Glaciimonas sp. PCH181: one gene and its partner. The protein of the gene in region 2 interacts with the protein of the main gene of each other region in a pairwise test. Links are inferred from orthologs where the notes say so. Each region holds a gene or a part of one and is shown on either strand. Other genes may lie near its edges.

Evidence for each region.
Region 1: the proteins of ftsZ (region 2) and rlmN interact in binary tests that used the Escherichia coli proteins (3 or more experiments, as listed by UniProt). The link is inferred for Glaciimonas sp. PCH181 from one-to-one orthologs.

The regions. Positions count from the first base shown.
Region 1 is NZ_PYFP01000001.1:1,742,289-1,750,494, forward strand. What follows is about bases 3,191-6,039. They hold rlmN (23S rRNA (adenine(2503)-C(2))-methyltransferase RlmN), read right to left. Parts: upstream 5,279-6,039; coding sequence 4,103-5,278; downstream 3,191-4,102. Other genes in these bases: C7W93_RS08110 (helix-turn-helix domain-containing protein), read right to left, coding at 3,191-3,292; pilW (type IV pilus biogenesis/stability protein PilW), read right to left, coding at 3,285-4,076; ndk (nucleoside-diphosphate kinase), read right to left, coding at 5,413-5,838. Outside these bases: hisS (histidine--tRNA ligase), read right to left, coding at 1-1,006; ispG (flavodoxin-dependent (E)-4-hydroxy-3-methylbut-2-enyl-diphosphate synthase), read right to left, coding at 1,099-2,364; more of C7W93_RS08110, read right to left, coding at 2,384-3,190; C7W93_RS08130 (Bax inhibitor-1/YccA family protein), read left to right, coding at 6,122-6,823; 23S rRNA (uracil(1939)-C(5))-methyltransferase RlmD, read right to left, coding at 6,926-8,206.
Region 2 is NZ_PYFP01000006.1:195,196-208,203, forward strand. What follows is about bases 8,507-11,481. They hold ftsZ (cell division protein FtsZ), read right to left. Parts: upstream 10,602-11,481; coding sequence 9,411-10,601; downstream 8,507-9,410. Other genes in these bases: C7W93_RS24030 (peroxiredoxin), read right to left, coding at 8,571-9,074; ftsA (cell division protein FtsA), read right to left, coding at 10,836-11,481. Also shown: C7W93_RS23995 (NUDIX domain-containing protein), read right to left, coding at 1-78; C7W93_RS24000 (ATP-binding protein), read right to left, coding at 81-956; bifunctional glutamate N-acetyltransferase/amino-acid acetyltransferase ArgJ, read right to left, coding at 1,056-2,294; preprotein translocase subunit SecA, read right to left, coding at 2,578-5,343; C7W93_RS24015 (M23 family metallopeptidase), read right to left, coding at 5,640-6,593; C7W93_RS24020 (hypothetical protein), read left to right, coding at 6,639-7,154; lpxC (UDP-3-O-acyl-N-acetylglucosamine deacetylase), read right to left, coding at 7,285-8,220; more of ftsA, read right to left, coding at 11,482-12,068; C7W93_RS24045 (cell division protein FtsQ/DivIB), read right to left, coding at 12,079-12,846; C7W93_RS24050 (D-alanine--D-alanine ligase), read right to left, coding at 12,934-13,008. UniProt on the Escherichia coli protein: Essential cell division protein that forms a contractile ring structure (Z ring) at the future cell division site. The regulation of the ring assembly controls the timing and the location of cell division.

The DNA of each region.
Region 1 (8,206 bases), on a different replicon or contig from region 2:
AAACGTCGCATTCATTACGCGTAACCGGCTCGCCGCTAGCGCGCATTAATTCAAGCAAACGCTCCACGCCCATGGCAAAACCACATGCGGGGGTTGGCTTACCGCCAAACATTTCGACCAGTGGGTCGTAGCGTCCGCCGCCACAAACCGTACCTTGGGAACCCAACTGATCGGTAACCCATTCGAATACGGTCCGATTGTAATAGTCCATACCGCGCACCAAACGCGGATTAATGGTGAACGGAATATTGTTGTAGTTAAGGATTTTTTGCACGCCATCAAAGTGGGCGCGGGACTCTTCACCAAGATAGTCTAGTAATTGTGGTGCCCCATTGACCATTTCTTGCATAGCTGGATTTTTAGTATCCAGGATACGCAACGGATTGGAATGCAAACGACGTTGCGCATCAGCATCCAACAATTCTTTATGCTGCTCAAAATAAGTGATCAAATCAGCACGATGACGATTGCGTTCTGCAGCATCACCGATCGAGTTTAATTCCAGTTTGATATTTTCCAGGCCTAGGTCATCCCACAACCGCTGGCAAAGCATAATCAACTCAGCGTCAATATCTGGGCCGGTGAAACCAATTGCCTCGGCACCGACTTGATGAAACTGACGATAACGTCCGCGCTGTGGGCGCTCATGACGAAACATTGGGCCGCTATACCACAACCGCTTAGGACCGTCGTAAGTCAAATTATGTTCAATCGTGGCACGCACTACGCTGGCGGTACTTTCGGGACGCAAAGTCAGATTGTCGCCGTTCATTGAATCGGTGAACGAATACATTTCTTTTTCAACTATATCGGTCACCGCACCGAGGCCGCGCGAAAACAATGCCGTCGGTTCGACAATAGGCGTACGAATCTGCTGAAAACCGTAGCTCTTCAGTACTGATTCGACGGTATTTTCGAATAATTCCCACAGTGCTGCGTCAGCTGGCAGGATGTCGTTCATCCCTTTGACGCCTACAATTTTTTCGACTTTTTTATTTTCAGACATGCTTCTTGATGCTCACTTGAATATTCATTATTTGGAGGTGGGCTATCGCTATATAGTTCAGCGCATCACCTTAACCACCCGATTCCTTATACTCAAACAGTTTGTTTGGTATAACGTTTTTTTACGTAATCCAGCACAATACCCTGAAACTCTTCAGCAATACGCTCACCGCGCAAGGTCATCTTTTTCTCACCATCGATAAACACTGGCGCAGCAGGCGATTCACCGGTCCCCGGCAAACTGATGCCTATATTCGCATGCTTTGACTCACCGGGACCATTTACGATACATCCCATAACAGCCACATTCATACCTTCGACGCCCGGATAATCTTTCTTCCACACTGGCATCTGGTCACGCAGATAGGTCTGGATTTTATCCGCCAAATCCTGAAACACTGTTGAAGTGGTTCTGCCACAGCCAGGGCAGGCAATCACCATCGGTGCGAATTTACGCAAACCCATCGTTTGCAATATCTCTTGCGCTACTACGACTTCTTTACAGCGATCGCCCCCCGGCTCCGGTGTCAACGAAATCCGAATGGTATCGCCGATGCCTTCTTGCAGCAGCACTGATAATGCAGCGGTCGAAGCAACAATTCCTTTGCTCCCCATACCTGCTTCAGTCAATCCCAGGTGCAATGGATAGTCGCAGCGTCGCGCTAACTCGCGATACACCGCGATCAAATCCTGCACACCGGAGACCTTGCAAGACAAAATGATGTTGTTAGGGGCAAGACCTAACTCTTCGGCACGCACAGCGTTTTCGATCGCCGATGTCACCAAAGCTTCGTACATAACAGCCTGCGCCACCCAAGGATCACTGCGCTGCGCATTCTCGTCCATAATGCGCGCCAATAGCGCCTGATCGAGACTACCCCAATTGACGCCAATACGGACTGGCTTATTGTACTTGCATGCGATCTCGATCATTTGCGCAAACTGCGTGTCGCGCTTGGCACCCTTGCCGACATTACCCGGATTAATCCGATATTTAGACAACGCTTGCGCACATTCTGGATAGTCGGTCAGCAACGTGTGGCCGTTGTAATGAAAATCGCCGACTAAAGGCACGTCGATTCCCATCTTATCAAGCTGCTCGCGAATCGCAGGAACAGCGGCCGCTGCTTCCGGCCTATCTACTGTGATTCGCACAAGTTCGGAACCGGCACGCGCCAAATCTTTGATTTGAATTGCAGTCCCAATCGCATCCGCAGTGTCAGTATTGGTCATCGACTGCACCACGACAGGCGCACCTCCACCGACCAATATTTGACGCGAGCCATAACTGATCATGGCAGCGCGACTAGTACGGCGCATACTTGGACCTGAAGCTATCGGGGAGTTCTGGTGCGACATGGCGTCTTGGCTTTCTAACTTATTTCAGATTCAGTCGGGCGATATTGTTTTTGGTACCAGCCTTCAGATCAAGTGGAGCACCTCGCAAGGTTGCTTCAACACCGGACAGATTACCAATGACAACAGAAACCGGCTGATCAATATCAAATGTTTCCGTACTACCTGCTTTACCCACGCGTGAAAAAAGCGTGCTTTTATCTGCACGCTTTATCTCCACCCACGAATCTTGCTTAAAAGTCAAACTTAGTTTATTTGCACCAGCAGCCGGAACTACCGCGTCAACAACGGCCGGTTGAGGCTTGGCATTGACGGTTTCCGCGGCATGAGCGGCAAAGGCGGTACTACTAGCATCACTATTTGCAGCACTGACGGCGGGTACAGAGGAAGCACTCAGGGTTTCACCTTCAGCTACTGATGCTGCATGCGGAGAACCTATTTCTGCCGAGGGCTGACGTAGCGCAGAAAATCCACCCAATTGCGCCACAATGACGACCACCACAACGAACAAAATGCCGCCGAATATCCATTTATAGGGTACCCGATTGCGCCCTGACAGCAACAATCTGGACTCGGCAAAGATAGTTGCTCGGGACTGCGCCTCAGACGCATGTATCCGGGCGGCAGAAACCGGTACTGCGCTTGGCAAAATCGTAGCTGGATCAAGCCCCAACATCTTGGCATACGACCGAATATAACCTCGCGTCATGACAATTGTCGGAAGCGCAGCATAATTATCAGTTTCAATTGCATGAATCTGACGTGGAGCAAGCTTTAACTGATTGGCAACATCATCTATCGACCAACCATGCTGCTGACGCCTGTGCGCCAATTGCTCACCAACAGAATGGACATGCTCAGCCGCGTGCTCGCTATGACTAAGCGCTTCTTCAGCAAGGGGTTTAGCAATAAATTCTTGCGGCTCACTCATTAAAGACTCCGCGCTGATAGGAGGCATATTCTGCTGATCCCGGATAACGTCGACGCAACTGCGTCACTAAATTTATTTCTGCCACGCGATCACCCAACTTGCGCTCCACCTTAATTGCACTCCATAAAACATCGGCATTCAGCACGTCTACTTTGGTCACCAGACCCATATAAAACCGAGCACGCTCAACATCCTGGCGATCAGCGGATAACAACGCCAGATTCACGTTAGTTAGCGGATTGCCCGACTCAAACTGGAATGCCTGTAAAAAATACCGCTCAGCGCCGGGGCTATCTTTCATTTTCAGACTACAGACTCCAGCATTCGTAAGTGCCTTGGCCGGAGATAAGTAGGAGCGACTTTTCAATGCACTCTGAAAATAGGCAATGGACTCTTTTTCACGCCCGTTTTGACATAGAAACCAACCATAGTTATTGGCGATATCAGGATTATTAGGTGCTAATTTAAGGGCTCGTTGCAAATTATCATCGGCCAATCTGGATTCACCCATATCCATATAAATCAGTCCACGCATGCTGTAAGCATCGGCAAACCCGGCATCCGAAGCTAGCGCCTGCTTTACTTCATCTAACGCAACTTCTAATTGCCCCTGCCCGTAATAGCCGACAGCTAATTGCAGGCGAATACGCGCACGGCGTTGGGCATCCGTAAGGTCAGAATCGGTAGGAAGTTCACGGCGGGCTTCTGATTCGCTGCCACTAGCAAGATTTCCACCGGACTGGTTTGCGCACCCTGCTAACAAAGTTAGCGACGCTAGAACCATCAGTAAAATACTCACGTACCCTCGGGTCACTCTGATACCTCGACCAGACGACCAAAATTTTTGCCAAATTTTTGCTGATACTCTGCCATTTTTTGCATGCGCTCCTGGACCTTTGTACGATCCTGCACTTCGCCAGCTAGCTGTCCGCAAGCGGCATCGATATCATCGCCGCGAGTCTTGCGTATCGTCGTAACGATATTAGCGTCCATCAGAATTTGCGCAAATGCTTTGATTCGCGGATTATTGGAGCGCTTAAGACCAGACTCAGGGAAGGGATTGAAGGGAATCAAGTTGAATTTGCAAGAGACCGCTTCGCTGCCACTGCGGCCCTGGACTAAAGCAATCAATTCGCGCGCGTTGGCATCGCTATCATTGACGCCATCAAGCATACAATATTCGAATGTTACAAAATCGCGTGGCGCGAACTCCAGATAGCGGCGGCAAGATGCCATCAGTTCGCTAAGTGGATATTTCTTATTTAATGGCACCAGGCCATCACGCAAGGCATCATTGGAGGCGTGCAAAGACACTGCCAGCGCGACGGCGCAATCTTGCGAAAGTTTATCTATCATTGGCACCACACCGCTGGTCGACAACGTCACGCGACGCCGGGACAGACCATAAGCATTATCGTCCAACATCAATTTCAGAGCGGTTACAGTAGGTTCGTAATTCAACAGCGGTTCACCCATACCCATCATTACCACGTTGGTAATTTGGCGCTCACCCTTTGGACCCGGCTCAATATTTTTTGATTTCCGTAATTCAAATTCAGCCATCCACAATTGGCCGATGATTTCACCTACCGTCAGATTGCGACTAAAACCTTGCTTACCCGTCGAACAGAAGCGGCAATTTACCGCACAGCCGGCCTGTGTCGAGATGCACAGCGTGCCACGATTTTCCTCGGGAATAAATACGGCCTCTACGGCGTTACCCTGACCTACATCAAGTAACCATTTGCGGGTGCCATCAGTGGAAGTGTGATCACTAATGACAGCTGGAGCGGCGATCATCGCACGCGTAGCCAGTTTGTCTCGCAACGACTTGGCCAGATCAGTCATGCTGTCAAAATCGCTTGCGCCGAATTGGTGTATCCAGCGAAGTAATTGCTTAGCGCGAAACGGCTTCTCACCCAACGCATCGCAATAAGCGACAAGTTGCGCGGGGTCCAGGTCCAGCAGGTTGGTGAGAGCTGTCATGACAGATTCCATCTAATAGTTGGCAGATCGGAACAAACAAAGAGATTGTGAAACGCCGATCACACCAACAGACTACTACTTACAGATTTATTGATACTTCTAATTTGATACTTTACTACTTCCTGGCTTGCGAATTAACGTGAATAGACGTTTAGTGCAGGGAAGAAATAAGCGATTTCAACGGCTGCGGTTTCTGCAGCATCGGAACCGTGTACTGCATTAGCGTCGATTGAATCTGCGAAATCAGCACGGATTGTGCCTTTGTCGGCTTTCTTTGGATCAGTAGCGCCCATCAAATCACGATGAGTCAGAATGGCGTTTTCGCCTTCCAATGCTTGTACGACAACTGGACCAGAGATCATGAAATCAACCAGATCCTTGAAGAAAGGACGGGCTGCATGAACAGCGTAAAAACCTTCTGCTTCAGCACGGGACAAATGCAACATGCGCGACGCGATAATCTTCAGGCCTGCATTTTCAAAACGGCTGTAAATTTGGCCGATAACGTTTTTAGCGACTGCGTCTGGTTTGATAATCGACAGGGTGCGTTCAATTGCCATCAAAAAAACTCCAATAAAATAAGGGTTAACTAGTACAAAACTACTAAATTCAGGATGAATGCTCGGCTAAGACTGATTTATTTATAATTCAATCAACCTTAGATTTTATCACGAAACACCCGAAGAATGACCATATCGCACCTCGCCCATGATGGCGCAGAACCTAAGGCGCCGAATGTGGTCAGAATCACCGTAGCACCTGCTAATCGAACCTGCGATAGCTCTATCACAACGTGCTATGCTTCATCTGAGCTTACGTTTGTGCAATTACATGGGGGAAATAATGAATTCAAATTTTCAAAATCGCTACGCATCAACGGGAACCACAGCAAGTCTCAGCGGCGTCCGTAATCGCGTGCTTCGCAATACATACTGGCTGCTAGCGCTGTCGATGATTCCGACAATTGGCGGTGCTTGGCTAGGCGTGCAGCTAAATTTCAATATCTTTAGCGGCAGCCCGATGATCGGGTTCATTGCGTTTATGGCAATCGCTTTTGGCTTCTTCTATGCTATTGAAAAGACAAAAGAAACCGGCTGGGGTGTTGTTGTATTGTTAGGATTTACCTTCTTTATGGGGCTAATGCTCACCAGACTTATTGAACATACGCTCAAATTTTCAAACGGCGGAACCCTGATTATGACGGCGTTCGGTGGTACGGGGATTGTATTCGGCGTCATGGCTACGATTGCAACCGTCTCCAAGCGTGATTTTTCTGGAATGGGCAAATGGCTTTTCGCTGGTCTGCTCGTAATTATAGTCGCCAGCGTTGCAAATATTTTCTTACAGTTGCCTGCGCTATATCTGGCCGTATCCGTGATCGCTATCGGTATTTTCTCTGCCTATATTTTGTATGATGTACAACAAATCATCAACGGCGGCGAAACAAATTACATTCGGGCAACATTAAATATTTACTTAGATGTCTATAATATTTTTGTTAATTTACTGTCATTGCTAGGCATTTTTGGCGGCAATCGCAATTAATTAAAGATATCGTCACCAGATCTTCGCAGCACTGATAAAAAAGCCGACCTACATGGTCGGCTTTTTATTGACTAAAACACAAAGCGCATTCGGATAGTCGCACTAGGCTGCTGCTTCAATCAGATCAAACACCGCAATTGATTCTACATGCGCCGTATGCGGGAACATATTTACCACCCCAGCTTGCGACAACCGATAGCCACCCTGAATAAGTAGTCCAGCATCCCGCGCTAATGTCGACGGACTGCACGACACATACACAATCCGCTTAGGCATCAGGCTACGATTAAACTCTGCCAACCCCACCAATGCACTGCACACTGCGGCCGCCCCGTCACGCGGAGGATCAATGAGTATCCGATCAAATTGTCCTAGCGCAATAAAATCTTCGGTAGTGGCATCAAATAAATTCCGGCAGTAAAAAGTCGTTTTATTTGCAAGATGATTAACCGATGCATTTTCCCGCGAACGTGCGATCAAGGCTTCGCTGCCATCGATACCCACCACCTCCCGCACCTGCGTCGCGAGTGGCAACGTAAAATTACCCAAGCCGCAAAACAAATCAGCAATACGCTCATCCGGCAACGCACCCAACAAACGCAAGGCTTTAGCGACTAATACGCGGTTGATCTGATGATTCACTTGCGTGAAATCAGTTGGCTTAAATGGCATGCGGACATTAAATTCGGGCAGGCTGTAATACAACTCACTTTGCGCTGGATAAAACGGTTTAGCGGTTTCTGGCGCGCCGGTTTGCAACCACCACTGGATCTCGTACTCGTCTGCAAAGGCCTTCAATTTAGCCTCATCCTCGCGGCTTAGCGGTGCCATGATGCGCAGTACCATCACAGTGACATTACCTTGCGCATTTTCGCCAACAGCCAATTCAATCTGCGGTACATGCTCGATGACCGTGAGCGAACTGATTAATCCACGCAACGGCAAGAGCATAGCGGACACGTTCGCTGGCAATATATCGCAGCTCGTCATATCCGTAACGTAGGGGGACTTTCGCTCATGAAAACCCACCAGAACGCCACCCTTTTTTGGCACATTGCGTACCGAAATCCTGGCGCGATAACGATATCCCCACGTCGGGCCAAAAATTGGCCGCAACATCAGGTCCGGCTTGATCTTACTGATATGCCATAGGTTATCTTCTAAAACGCGTTGCTTTACTGCAACCTGGGCATTCGGCTCCAAATGCTGCATAGCGCAGCCGCCACAAACACCATAGAACTGGCAACGCGGTTTAATGCGCGATACAGATTCCCGGTGCAAGGCTGTCATAGTCGCGAATTCCCATTTCTTTTTCTTTCGAAATGAATGGAAACTGACATTTTCACCAGGCAACGCTCCCTCTACAAAGATAACTTTACCTTG
Region 2 (13,008 bases):
ATCGCCATTAGGCCGTAACAGAATGCCGACGGCGACGTTGATAGGGGCTGCGCTGGATGCGGTATTGGCTGCCGTCATGTTTATGGCGTCATCCGACCAGCATGATCCTTGGCAAATTGCCAAGCTACCCGGCCTGAACGGGAACCACGCTGCAAAGCCCAACGCAGCGAATCACCCTGCGCCTCGGCAATTTGCGCCGCATTACAACCGAAATGCCCAAGCCAATGCGCGACGATATCCAGATAATCGTCTTGCTTGAATGGATAAAATGTCACCCATAAACCAAAGCGTTCGGAGAGTGAAATTTTTTCTTCGACGGTTTCGCCGGGATGCAAATCACCATCTTCCGTGGTTTTGTATGACATGTTATCGGACATTTTTTCTGGCAACAAATGACGCCGATTCGACGTCGCGTAAATCAGCACATTATCGGATTGCGCGGCGATACTGCCATCCAGCGCCACCTTAAGGGCCTTATAACCGCTCTCGCCTTCTTCAAACGACAAATCGTCACAGAAAATAATAAAGCGCTCTGCACGACCTGCAACCAGATCGACGATATCCGGCAAATCTGCCAAATGGTCTTTATCGACTTCAATCAAACGCAAACCTTGCGGCGCATATTGATTCAGACAAGCCTTGATCAACGACGATTTTCCGGTGCCACGTGCGCCCGTCAGCAATACATTGTTGGCAGGTTTACCATCGACGAATTGACGCGTATTTTGATCAATCTGTGACTTTTGCGGGCCGATATTATGCAGGTCGGACAAACCGATATCGGACATATGACGCACTACTTGCAAATAGCCGCCGCCTTGATTGCCATTGCGTTGGCGCCAGCGGAACGCGATCCCTGCCCGCCAGTCTGGCGCTGAATTCGGGTTAGGCAAAGTCGCCTCAAGTCGTGCCAGAACAGCTTCAGCACGGATTAAAAAATGGTCTAGTTGTTTCATGTAAAGCCAATCAATCTGATTATTCAAACAGCAAAGAATGATACCCGCAAGGCAACATTACGAAATAGCGCATATTGCCGCTTGAACATTATGCATCAATCAAGAACGGTAATCGGCATTAATCGTTACATAGTCGTGCGACAGATCGCAGGTCCAGATCGTGGCAGCAGCATCGCCGCGTCCCAGTTTGACGCGTACCGTGATTTCACTTTGCTTCATGACACGTTGTCCATCGGCCTCTTGATAGTCGACATTGCGTCCACCATTTTTGGCAACCCAGACATCGTCCAGATACAGGTTGAGTTTGCTTACATCCAGATCATCCACACCCGCATACCCAATCGCCGCCAAAATTCGCCCGAGGTTAGGATCAGATGCAAAAAATGCCGTTTTAACCAGTGGAGAATGACCAATCGAATACGCTATTTTGCGGCATTCCTCAACATTCAGCCCGTCTTCAACGGTGACGGTAATGAATTTGGTTGCGCCTTCACCGTCACGGATAATGGCTTGCGCCAGGTGCTGCGACAATTCAGTCACGGCTGCTGCCAGCGCCGTATATTCGGGAGAATCAATACTATCGACTTCGAGTGGACCGACGCCAGTGGCAATCAGCATGAACGAGTCATTAGTCGATGTATCGCCATCAATCGTGATGCAATTGAAGGATTGATCGGCAGTTTGCTTGACCAAGTGATCCAGCACCGGCTGCGCAACTTTGGCATCAATTGCCAGAAACCCGAGCATGGTCGCCATATTTGGTCGAATCATGCCAGCGCCCTTGCTGATCCCAGTCATGATTACCGGCTTACCGGCGATCGTGACCGTCCGCGACGCCGCTTTCGGCTGAGTGTCGGTAGTCATGATCGTTTCTGCTGCATTAAACCAGTTATCGGCTTGCAGATTTTTTAACGCGCCGGGTAAGCCAGCCTGAATCCGCTCAACCGGCAATGGCTCCAAAATCACACCAGTTGAAAACGGCAAAATCTGTTCCGCAGCGCAACCGAGCAACTCGGCCAAGGCGACGCAGGTGGCGTTTGCCGCAGCCAAACCGGCTTCACCCGTTCCTGCATTTGCATTGCCGGTATTTACCACCAGCGCTCGAATCGGCGCGCCAGAAACCCGTGCCGCCTCCAGATGCGCCTTGCAGACCTGCACCGGTGCAGCGCAAAAACGATTTAACGTGAACACCCCGGCAACCGTTGCCGTGGGTGCCAGTTTCATGACGAGCAAGTCCTTGCGATTGGCTTTGCGCACACCAGCCTCCGTGTGGCCAAGTTCGATACCGGTAACAGCCTTCAGATCAGAGGCAACGGGAATGGGGGAATTAACGGCCATGAATATCTCTCGGAAAATAGGAAAAAATGACGCATGAAAATGGGTAAAGGCAACGATCGCCGGGGAATCGGGTAAAGATCATTGAGGGATCAATGACTGATCATTTAGGGATCCTATTTTTATCCAATTGCGGTCGCTATTTTAAAACGGATAAGCACGTATCGGGGAATTCGGTGCCAATGATCGCGGCTCACCACAAAAAAAAGCGGAGCTGGTTTCCCGGCTCCGCTTTCATTTCTTAGCAACTTGATCAGTGACTTAGTAGCTGTTCACCAACAAATTTTTACGCCAACTGCCCATGACACTGTTTGTACTTTTTGCCGCTGCCGCATGGGCATGGATCGTTACGTCCGACTTTAGGCACTGCATCGAAAGGCGATTGAAATCTCACCTCATCCGGATGCGCGGTCGGCGCTAACAACTCTTCTGCGGCAGCATTAGGATTGAATTCGGCATGTTGATAATGCACGTTTTCCAGATGCGATTGCGACAGCTCTTCTTCCACTGCCTCAATCTCTTCGCGGTTTTCGATACGCACCGTCATCACTACGCGCACAACTTCATTCTTGATCAGATCAAGCATTTGACCGAACAACTCAAAGGCCTCGCGCTTGTATTCCTGCTTTGGATTCTTTTGTGCGTAACCGCGTAAATGGATACCCTGACGCAGATGATCCAGCGCTGCCAGATGCTCACGCCAATGGCTATCAACGCTTTGCAGCATGACGCTGCGCTCAAAACCGGCAAACGATTCTTTGCCAACGACTTCCGATTTAGCGGCGTAATCAGCGTCAGCAGTGGTCAAAACGCGATCCAGCAACTCATCATCGGTTAGATTAGGCTCAGCTTCTAATGTCTTTGCTAACGGGACTTCAAGATGCAATTCGTTGACTAATGCGGTCTCCAGCGATGGGATATCCCACTGCTCTTCGAGCGATTCTGCAGGCACGTAAGTACGGAAAGTATCGTTCAACACGCCGTGACGCAATGAACCGATCATCTCCGACACATCGGTCGATTCCAGCAATTCATTACGCTGTTGATAAATTACTTTACGTTGATCGTTGGCGACATCATCGTACTCCAGCAATTGCTTACGAATATCGAAGTTACGCGCTTCAACTTTACGCTGCGCGGACTCAATCGAACGAGAAACAATACCAGCCTCGATAGGCTCGCCTTCCGGCATTTTCAGACGATCCATAATGGCGCGTACACGGTCACCGGCAAAAATACGCAGTAAAGCGTCATCCAATGACAGATAAAAACGCGACGATCCTGGATCGCCCTGACGCGCTGCACGACCGCGCAACTGATTATCGACGCGACGCGACTCATGGCGCTCTGTACCAATAATGTGCAAACCACCCGCATTCGTCACATGGTCATGCAGTGATTGCCATTCATTGACTAACTTGGCCGATTGCGCTTCCTTCTGGCTATCAGTCAGGCTGTCATCCGCATCGATAAACTGAACTTGTTTTTCTACATTGCCGCCCAGCACAATATCCGTACCGCGACCTGCCATGTTGGTAGCGATGGTGATCGCCTTCGGGCTACCCGCTTGGGCAATAATTTCTGCCTCGCGGGCATGTTGCTTGGCGTTCAACACGTTATGCGGCAACTTGGCGTTGGCCAAAATGCCAGACAATAATTCTGAGTTTTCGATAGAAGTTGTACCAACCAGGACCGGTTGTCCGCGCTCGTAGCAATCCTGGATATCGTGCAACATTGCGTTGTACTTTTCCATCGACGTTTTATAGACCTGATCCTGACGGTCTTTACGCTGATTCGGTCGATTTTGCGGAATCACGACGGTTTCCAGACCGTAAATTTCTTGGAATTCGTAGGCTTCAGTATCAGCCGTACCCGTCATCCCGGCCAGCTTGCCGTACATACGGAAATAGTTCTGGAAAGTGATGGATGCCAGCGTTTGATTCTCGTTCTGAACCTTCACGCCTTCTTTCGCTTCCACCGCCTGATGCAAGCCATCCGACCAACGACGCCCTTGCATCATCCGGCCTGTGAATTCATCAACGATGACGACTTCACTGTTTTGAACCACGTAATGCTGATCCTTGTGATACAGCGAATGCGCGCGCAACGCAGCGTACAAGTGATGAATCAGGCTAATATTGGCAGCGTCATACAATGATGCGCCTTCTGCCAGCAATCCCATACTTGTCAGGATTTGTTCAGCTTTTTCGTGGCCAGCTTCTGTCAACAATACCTGATGGGCTTTTTCGTCCTTGGTGTAATCGCCAGGAACTTCAACTTTACCTTTACCATCCGGTGTTTCTTCGCCCACTTGCATGGTCAGCAGCGGCGGTACAGCATTGATTTTTAGATAAAGATCGGTATGATTTTCGGCTTGACCGGAAATAATCAGTGGCGTTCGCGCTTCATCGATCAGGATCGAGTCAACTTCATCGACAATCGCGAAATTTAGGACACGTTGCACGCGGTCCCGCGCCTCGAACACCATGTTATCGCGTAAATAATCAAAGCCGAACTCGTTATTGGTGCCATAAGTAATGTCAGCCGCATACGCAATTTGCTTATCATCGTGCTCTACAGCGGACAAATTCACACCCGTAGTCAGACCTAGCCAGCTATATAGGCGACCCATCCAGTCAGCATCGCGCTGTGCCAGATAGTCATTGACGGTCACGACGTGTACGCCCTTGCCAGCCAATGCATTCAAATACGCTGGCAGCGTTGCCATCAGCGTTTTACCTTCACCAGTACCCATTTCAGCAATTTTGCCGTAATGCAGGACCATTCCGCCAATCAACTGCACATCGAAGTGGCGCATTTTGAGGACGCGCTTACCGGCTTCGCGACAAACTGCAAACGCTTCCGGCAACAAATCATCCAGTTTTTCGCCCTTGGCGATGCGCTGCCTGAATTCCGACGTTTTAGCTTGTAACTGCTCGTCCGACAACTTTTCCATTGTCGGCTCGAGACCATTAATTTGGCTTACAGTTTTTTGGTATTGCTTGAGCAGTCGCTGGTTGCGGCTACCGAAAATCTGGGTCAGTAATGACATGCTTGGATTCTAAAAAAGGTATCGGAGGTATTTCGCGCTTCCATTGGACAACGCTATTTTTACATCAACCATAAACGTAAAATATAAAGCATGGGTCGGTAACAAGGAAAGCGAAACGAACAAAATGCTTAGAGGTCTGGAAATGCAGTAACACAAAACCGGACTACCACTAATTAAGTAACGGATTTTATCATGCGACCTTCGACAGGTTGGGGTTATGCATCAGGAAACAATACCTAACGCGCCAATTTGTAAGGTTTGATGCATCTTTATAACGGATAAAAAAGAAATGTGTGTTATTTAATCATCAACTCCGCCATTTTCGCCTGATCAGTCCCCGCTGCCAGAAATTTACGCGGATCTTGCGCCACATTTTTTATTCTGACCTCAAAATGCAGATGCGGCCCAGTTGAACGCCCCGTGCTGCCAATATCTGCAATATGCTGACCGCGCCGCACGATGTCACCTACTGTTACCAATAGTTTCGACGTATGTGCATAACGGGTAATGATGTCATTGCCATGATCAATGTCGAGCATGTTGCCATAAGCGGGATGATACTCGGCAGCGATCACCACACCGGCAGCAGCGGCGACGATAGGCGTGCCGGTCGCGGCAGGAAAATCCAGCCCTTCATGAAACGCGCTATGGCCGGTAAAAGGATCTAGTCGCCAGCCGAAACTGGATGAGTTGTAATTGACCGCAACCGGTTGATTGGTTGGCAACAATTTGCCCTTGATTTTATCGTTCATTAACGTGGTTTCCACCACATTCATATAATCGGCGCGATAGCCTATATCGCGTGACATGCCAGCCAGTGCCTGTTGAAATTCATCCATACTCAAAACGTGGGACGTCCGTTCTTTGACGTTGCTTGGCTCGATGCCGCCGGTTCCGGGTATTTCCTTGAAATTAAATTCTTCCGGCTTGACGCCTGCCAAACCCTGAACGCGCTCTCCAAGTGCATCCAGTCGTAACAGTTGGGCCTGCATCTGGCCTAATTTGACTGCCATTGCGGCTAAATTTTCTTTCAAGTATTGATTACTGTCCGGTGCATTACCGGCTGGTTCAGTCGAATACTTTGATAAAAAGGGGATGCTACCTGCATAACGAAAAGTGATTAAATAGACCAACGCCGTTGCGCATAGGACTGCGCCCAGAAAAATGGCCCCCATCAACGCAAAATGGCGCACGCCCAACGTAATCGATTTGGCTCTGGCAAAGCGTGCATGCAGCAAAATTACTTGCATCGTCGCGGTCTGGGCTTGGCGGTTACGTGATATGGTTTCGTCATCATGCGCAAACTCTCATTTTCCTCTTCGTTTGGGCAAGCGAAGACAGGCTCAAAATTTTCCAGGGCGGTCTCTCGCGACGCCTCCGATTTCCTGCGCGGTGACGACAAAATGGCAGCGTTATTGCCAACTTTGGGCCGCATGGCAGCATTGCAAAAACAATGTGGAATTGGATTGCCAAGCATGTTTGCGGCCTGCGAAGTCCTGCATTTTGACGCTGGGCAGTTAGTCTTGTCTGCTCCAAATGCCGCATTGGCGACCAAGCTGAAACAGCAATTACCGAAGCTACAGAGCTATTTGCTGGCGGAGAACTGGCAGGTTAATGGAATCCGAATCAAAGTGCAAGTTAGCCAAAACCTCAAAAAAATCACCCCAGTCAAGCAATTTAGCCTGACCCCGGAAGCGGCTTCTGCATTCTCCAATCTGGCCGTATCGCTGGAGGAATCGCCCCGTAACGAAGCATTGAAGGCTGCTCTTGCAGCGCTGGTTGGCCGCTATAAAGAGCAATCTAATAGATAAATCAACGTTGCGAGAGACGGTAAAGCCGCGATTATTTAAGATAATCCCGCAGTGTCGCAACTGATAACGAATGCAAAGGAAGCTGTGAATTGATATACGCCCTAAACTTAGCGGCCCACAAGACATTAGCTTAATTCAACGCCCATTCCTCAGTTGCCTGCCGCTGATACGTATCCGGCGCTAACGCCAAATCATCAAAGCTGACAATTTCATAGGCATCCGGCTGCGCAAGCAATGCCCGCAACAACTGGTTATTCATAGCGTGCCCGGACTTATGCGCTACGTAACTGGCTAGCAGAGGATGGCCGATCAAATATAAATCACCGATGGCGTCCAATATCTTGTGCCGCACGAACTCATTCTCATAGCGTAAACCATCGCTATTCAGAATCCGATACTCATCCATGACGATCGCATTTTCCAGCGAACCGCCTCGGGCCAAACCCATCCCGCGCAAAGTCTCAACGTCCTGCATAAAGCCAAAAGTACGCGCACGGGCGATCTCTTTGACATACGACTCAATACTGAAATCGACTTCAGCAGTCTGGCCGGTGCCGTCGACGGCAGGATGATGGAATTCAATAAAAAACTTTAACTTGAAGCCGTTACATGGCTCAAGACGCGCCCATTTTTCCTTGTCGCCCTGACCTTCGCGTACTTCAACAGTCTTTTTGACACGGATAAATTTCTTGGCAGCGCCTTGCTCTTCCAAGCCCGCTTGTTGTAGCAGAAATACGAATGAGGAGGCGGAGCCGTCCATGATCGGAATTTCTTCTGCAGTCAGATCGACGTATAAATTATCGATCCCTAAACCGGCGCAGGCTGAGAGCAAATGTTCCACCGTGGATACGCGCTCACCATCTTTGGATAGCACCGACGCCATGCGTGTATCGCCAACACTGTTCGCCGAGGCGGGAAAATCAATCACCGGATCCAGATCAATACGCCGGAAGACGATCCCGGTATCAATTGCAGCCGGGCGTAAGGTCAATTCAACCTTGGTGCCGGAGTGCAATCCGATTCCAACAGTTTTGACAAGTTTTTTGATAGTGCGTTGTTTTAACATGTTGTCATTATAGATGTTACCCAAAAGTTCGACTGTAACGATGTGTTGCCGTGTGGGGAAAAAAATACGGATCGGTATTTCATCCCACTCTTTGCCGGATTTAGTGGGGAACACCCAAAATAAAACGACGCTCAAGGCTTAATGCCACTCAGTTAACGCTGAACGGCATTCTTGTTTTATGGCAGTTGTATGCGATGGTGCAGAGGTTGGTAATTTACGCATAGGTTAACAGCTGGCACGAACGTTACAAGAAAAATAAAAATGCCGTCCAGTCTTAACTGAACGGCATTTGCGCTCAAGGCACCGTTTTATTATCAAATCGATCATGCAATCAAAGATTGCAACGCGATTTAGATTTGTCCCAACAAGACTTCTGCTTTCGATACTTCAAAAGTGCCACCTTGCTCGACGTTCAATTGTTTGACCACGCCGTTATCGATGAAAGCGGAGAAGCGTTGCGAACGTGTGCCCATGCCGAACTTACCGAAATCTGCTTCCAGACCCAGAGACTTGACGAAATCGGCATTGCCATCAGCCAATAAACGTACGATACCTGTGGCTTTTTGATCGCGGCCCCATGCACCCATGACGAAAGCATCGTTGACCGAAATTGCCCAAATTTCATCTACGCCTTTAGCTTTGAATTCAGCGGCAAGCTGAATATAGCCTGGCAAATGCTTGGCGGAGCAAGTTGGCGTGAATGCGCCCGGTACGGCGAACAAGGCGATTTTCTTGCCTTTGACTAAATCACTAACGTTAAAAGTATTTGGTCCAAGCGAACAACCTTCTGTTTCATTTTCGATGAACTCTGCTAATTTGCCTTCTGGCACGGTATCGCCGATTTTGATTGTCATGATGACTGTCCTTTTATCTAATTAATATGGTTTGCATGATGAAAATGGTGAAAACTGCTACTACGCGTTTAACATTTTTATCGTTACGTCGAATAATGAAAAGCCGCTTCGTTTACCGACGTTTCTACTCGCCGAAAATGATCGCCTTCTTGGTTTGTGACAGCAGAAATGTTACTTTCCAGCCGCCCAAAGAAAACGCCGCGCCAGAGCGACGCGGCGTTCCGAAGTATGCCCTGTTCCACGTTGTTTTGCAGGGCATCCCTCGTTTACACTCGTTCGCGGAAAGTATTCTGTGGCGACTTAGCCGCCATAAAATATCCCCGCTAGTTATTACTGTTAGTCCGCTTGCTTACGCAGGAAAGCCGGAATGTCATACGTTTCCATGCCATTCTTTTCCAATGCCCGAACCGTATCCGAAGCCGACTCACGACGCCATACTGCTGGCGCTTTCATGCCTTCGAATGACGAACTACCATGGCCGGAATGCGCGCTGGAATGACCATGACCATGCTGCATCATCGGTTCATTGTGCGTTCCAGTACGCAGCATTTGCGGCTGAACCAATTGCACCGATTTGCGAGCACGACCAAGGCCGGTTGCTACTACGGTGACACGGATGTCGTCGCCCATGGTTTCGTCGTAGGCGATACCTTGCGCAATCGACGCGTCCGGTGCTGCAAACGCACGCACAGTTGCCATGACTTCCTTGATTTCCTTACCCTTCAGGCTGCGACTTGCGGTCACATTCACCAACACGCCACGCGCACCGGACAAATCGATACCATCCAGCAACGGCGACGCGACAGCTTGTTCGGCCGCCAGACGAGCGCGGTCAACGCCGTGCGCTGTTGCCGTTCCCATCATCGCCTTGCCTTGTTCGCCCATGATCGTCTTAACGTCATTGAAATCGACGTTGATATGACCCGGTACGTTAATGATTTCTGCAATCCCGGCTACCGCATTGTTGAGCACATCATCGGCGTGTTCCAGCCATTCAACCATGCTGTCGTCTTCGTAAATCTCTTCCAGCTTTTCGTTAAGAATAATAATCAACGAATCAACGTGTTGAGACAGCGCTTCCAGACCTTCATCAGCGAGGTCCATGCACTTCTGACCTTCGTAAGAAAATGGTTTGGACACCACCGCAACCGTCAGCGCGCCTAGTTCTTTAGCGATCTGTGCGACCACCGGCGCAGCGCCAGTACCAGTACCGCCGCCCATACCGGCTGCGATAAATACCATGTGCGCACCGCGCAGTGCATCTTCAATCCGCGCCCGGGACTCTTCCGCCAATTGACGGCCGACTTCCGGCTTCATCCCTGCGCCCAGACCGGTATCACCGATCTGAATCACGTTATGCGCTTTGGATTGCTTCAGCGCCTGGGCATCGGTGTTGGCAGCGATAAACTCGACTCCCGAAACACCCTTATTGATCATATGCTGAACCGCATTGCCGCCAGCGCCACCGACGCCAACGACTTTAATCACGGTACCCAGCGTTGCATTGTCAAGCATATCGATTTCCATGATGTTTCCTCATAAAGTTGCAGCATCCAGTCAATAGGCATCACGCGGTGTGAGGCCTAGCAACTGAGAACTGCGCGTTACATTAACAACAAAAAACAACCATAAACATTTACCAGCCAATTTAATAATGTCCTGCTACATCTGCTGCGTTTGTTCTATCGCCGTTATTAGTAACTACTCGTACAGCAATATTGATGCCATCGGTTCATTGACTGCTACGTCAACGATTGACGTTTAAAAATTACCTAAAAACCATTCCTTCATGCGCTGCCAGACAGCCTTTGCAGAACCCTCCTGACGCGTCACGATATAACCGCGCAGATACTGTTTTTTTGCTTCCAGCAGCAAGCCCAGCACTGTTGAGTAGCGTGGACTCCGCACCACATCGGCCAATTGACCGCTGTAATGTGGCGTTCCCAAACGTGCTGGCTTCAGGAAAATATCTTCGGCTAATTCGATCATGCCGGGCATCAATGCAGAACCGCCAGTCAGAACGATACCGCTCGATAACACCTCTTCGTAACCGGACTCACGCACGACTTGATGCACCAAAGCGAACAACTCTTCGACACGTGGCTCGATCACAGCGGCTAATGCCTGCCGCGACAGATTGCGCGAGCTGCGATCACCCAGGCCGGGCACTTCCAACGTTTCACCAGGATCAGCCAGAATCTGCTTGGCGACGCCGTAGCGCAATTTGATTTCTTCTGCTTCTGCAGTTGGCGTACGCAATGCCATCGCGATATCGTTGGTAATCTGATCGCCAGCAATCGGGATCACAGCGGTGTGACGAATCGCGCCTTCTGTGAAAACCGCGACGTCGGTCGTGCCGCCGCCGATATCCACCAAGACCACGCCGAGTTCTTTTTCATCGGGGGTCAGCACAGCGTCGGCCGAGGCCATTGGCTGCAAAATTAAATCCGATACTTCCAGCCCGCAACGACGAACGCACTTGACGATATTCTGTACCGCAGAGACCGCGCCGGTGACGATATGCACCTTTACTTCTAGTCGGATACCGCTCATGCCGATTGGTTCACGCACGTCTTCCTGACTATCGACAATAAACTCTTGCGGCACCGTGTGCAGCAATTGCTGATCGGTCGGGATGTTCACTGCTTTAGCCGTTTCGATCACCCGCGAGACATCCGCTGCGGTGACTTCCTTGTCCTTGATAGCGACCATACCGCTGGAATTGAAGCTGCGAATATGGCTGCCGGCGATGCCGGTGTACACATTGCGAATCTTGCAGTCTGCCATCAGTTCTGCCTCTTCCAGCGCACGCTGGATAGACTCGACGGTGGCCTCGATGTTGACCACGACTCCCTTCTTTAATCCCTTGGATTCATGTTGACCAAGTCCGATCACTTCATGGCGTCCGTCAGGCAGAATCTCGGCCACCACCGCCACCACTTTAGAGGTGCCAATGTCGAGGCCAACGATCAGATTTTTTGCGTCTTTAGTCATAATGTTTCGCTTATTTTTTCTTATTTCCCAATCCCGCGCCAAGGCCACTCGCCTTTAACGCCAGACCATTCGGATAACGCATATCCACACTTTCAATGCGGTCCTGCAAACGCGACAACAACTGCGGGTAAATCTCTACCAGTCGATCAACGCGCTCATGCAAAGTCGTCTTGCTTTGCTCTCGCCCCAGTGCCACGGTCATACCGTTATCCAGCTTTACGCTCCAGGCATAGCGCGGCGACAATTCCACGTCAACCGGCGTTAACTTGAGCGGAGCGAACCATTTCTGAAATTCTGCAAAACGTGCCAGAACATCTTTCTCGCTACCAGTAGGACCACCAAATTTCAAGAGATCGCCATCCTCTTCCGCCTCGTCCAGATTGGCGATAAACAAATCGCCTTTGGCCGACAACAAGCGACCATCGTCATCCCAAGTGCCGAGCGGTTGATGCTCTTCAATTGTGACCACCAACTGATTCGGCCATTCACGTTGCACCGAAGCTTTGCGCACCCAAGGCACCGACTCAAACGCTGCCCGCACCGAATCCAGATTAGATGTAAAAAAATTGCCCTTGATACGCGGCAATGCACTGGCGCGTATCGTCAATGGATTCACCCGGCGCAGTTCACTTTGGTCTACGCCCTCAACCCGAATTACCTTCAACGTAAACATCGGGCGCTGTGCCAGCCACCACACCCCGGATGCCAGCAAGACGAGCAAAACCAGCCCAAACAAGGCATTGGAAGTTGCATTCAATATTTTGATGTCTTGCCACATAGTTGCTATCTTTATCGCTAATGCTTACACCGTTTGCTAATGCAAAACCTTGCTGGAACACACTACTAAGCCGACCTCTGGCACTACTCAGTCAGGAGTCCATTCTTTAGTCGGCTTCAAATCAAGCGCCGCCGACGCCAATATCTCGACACACAATTCTTC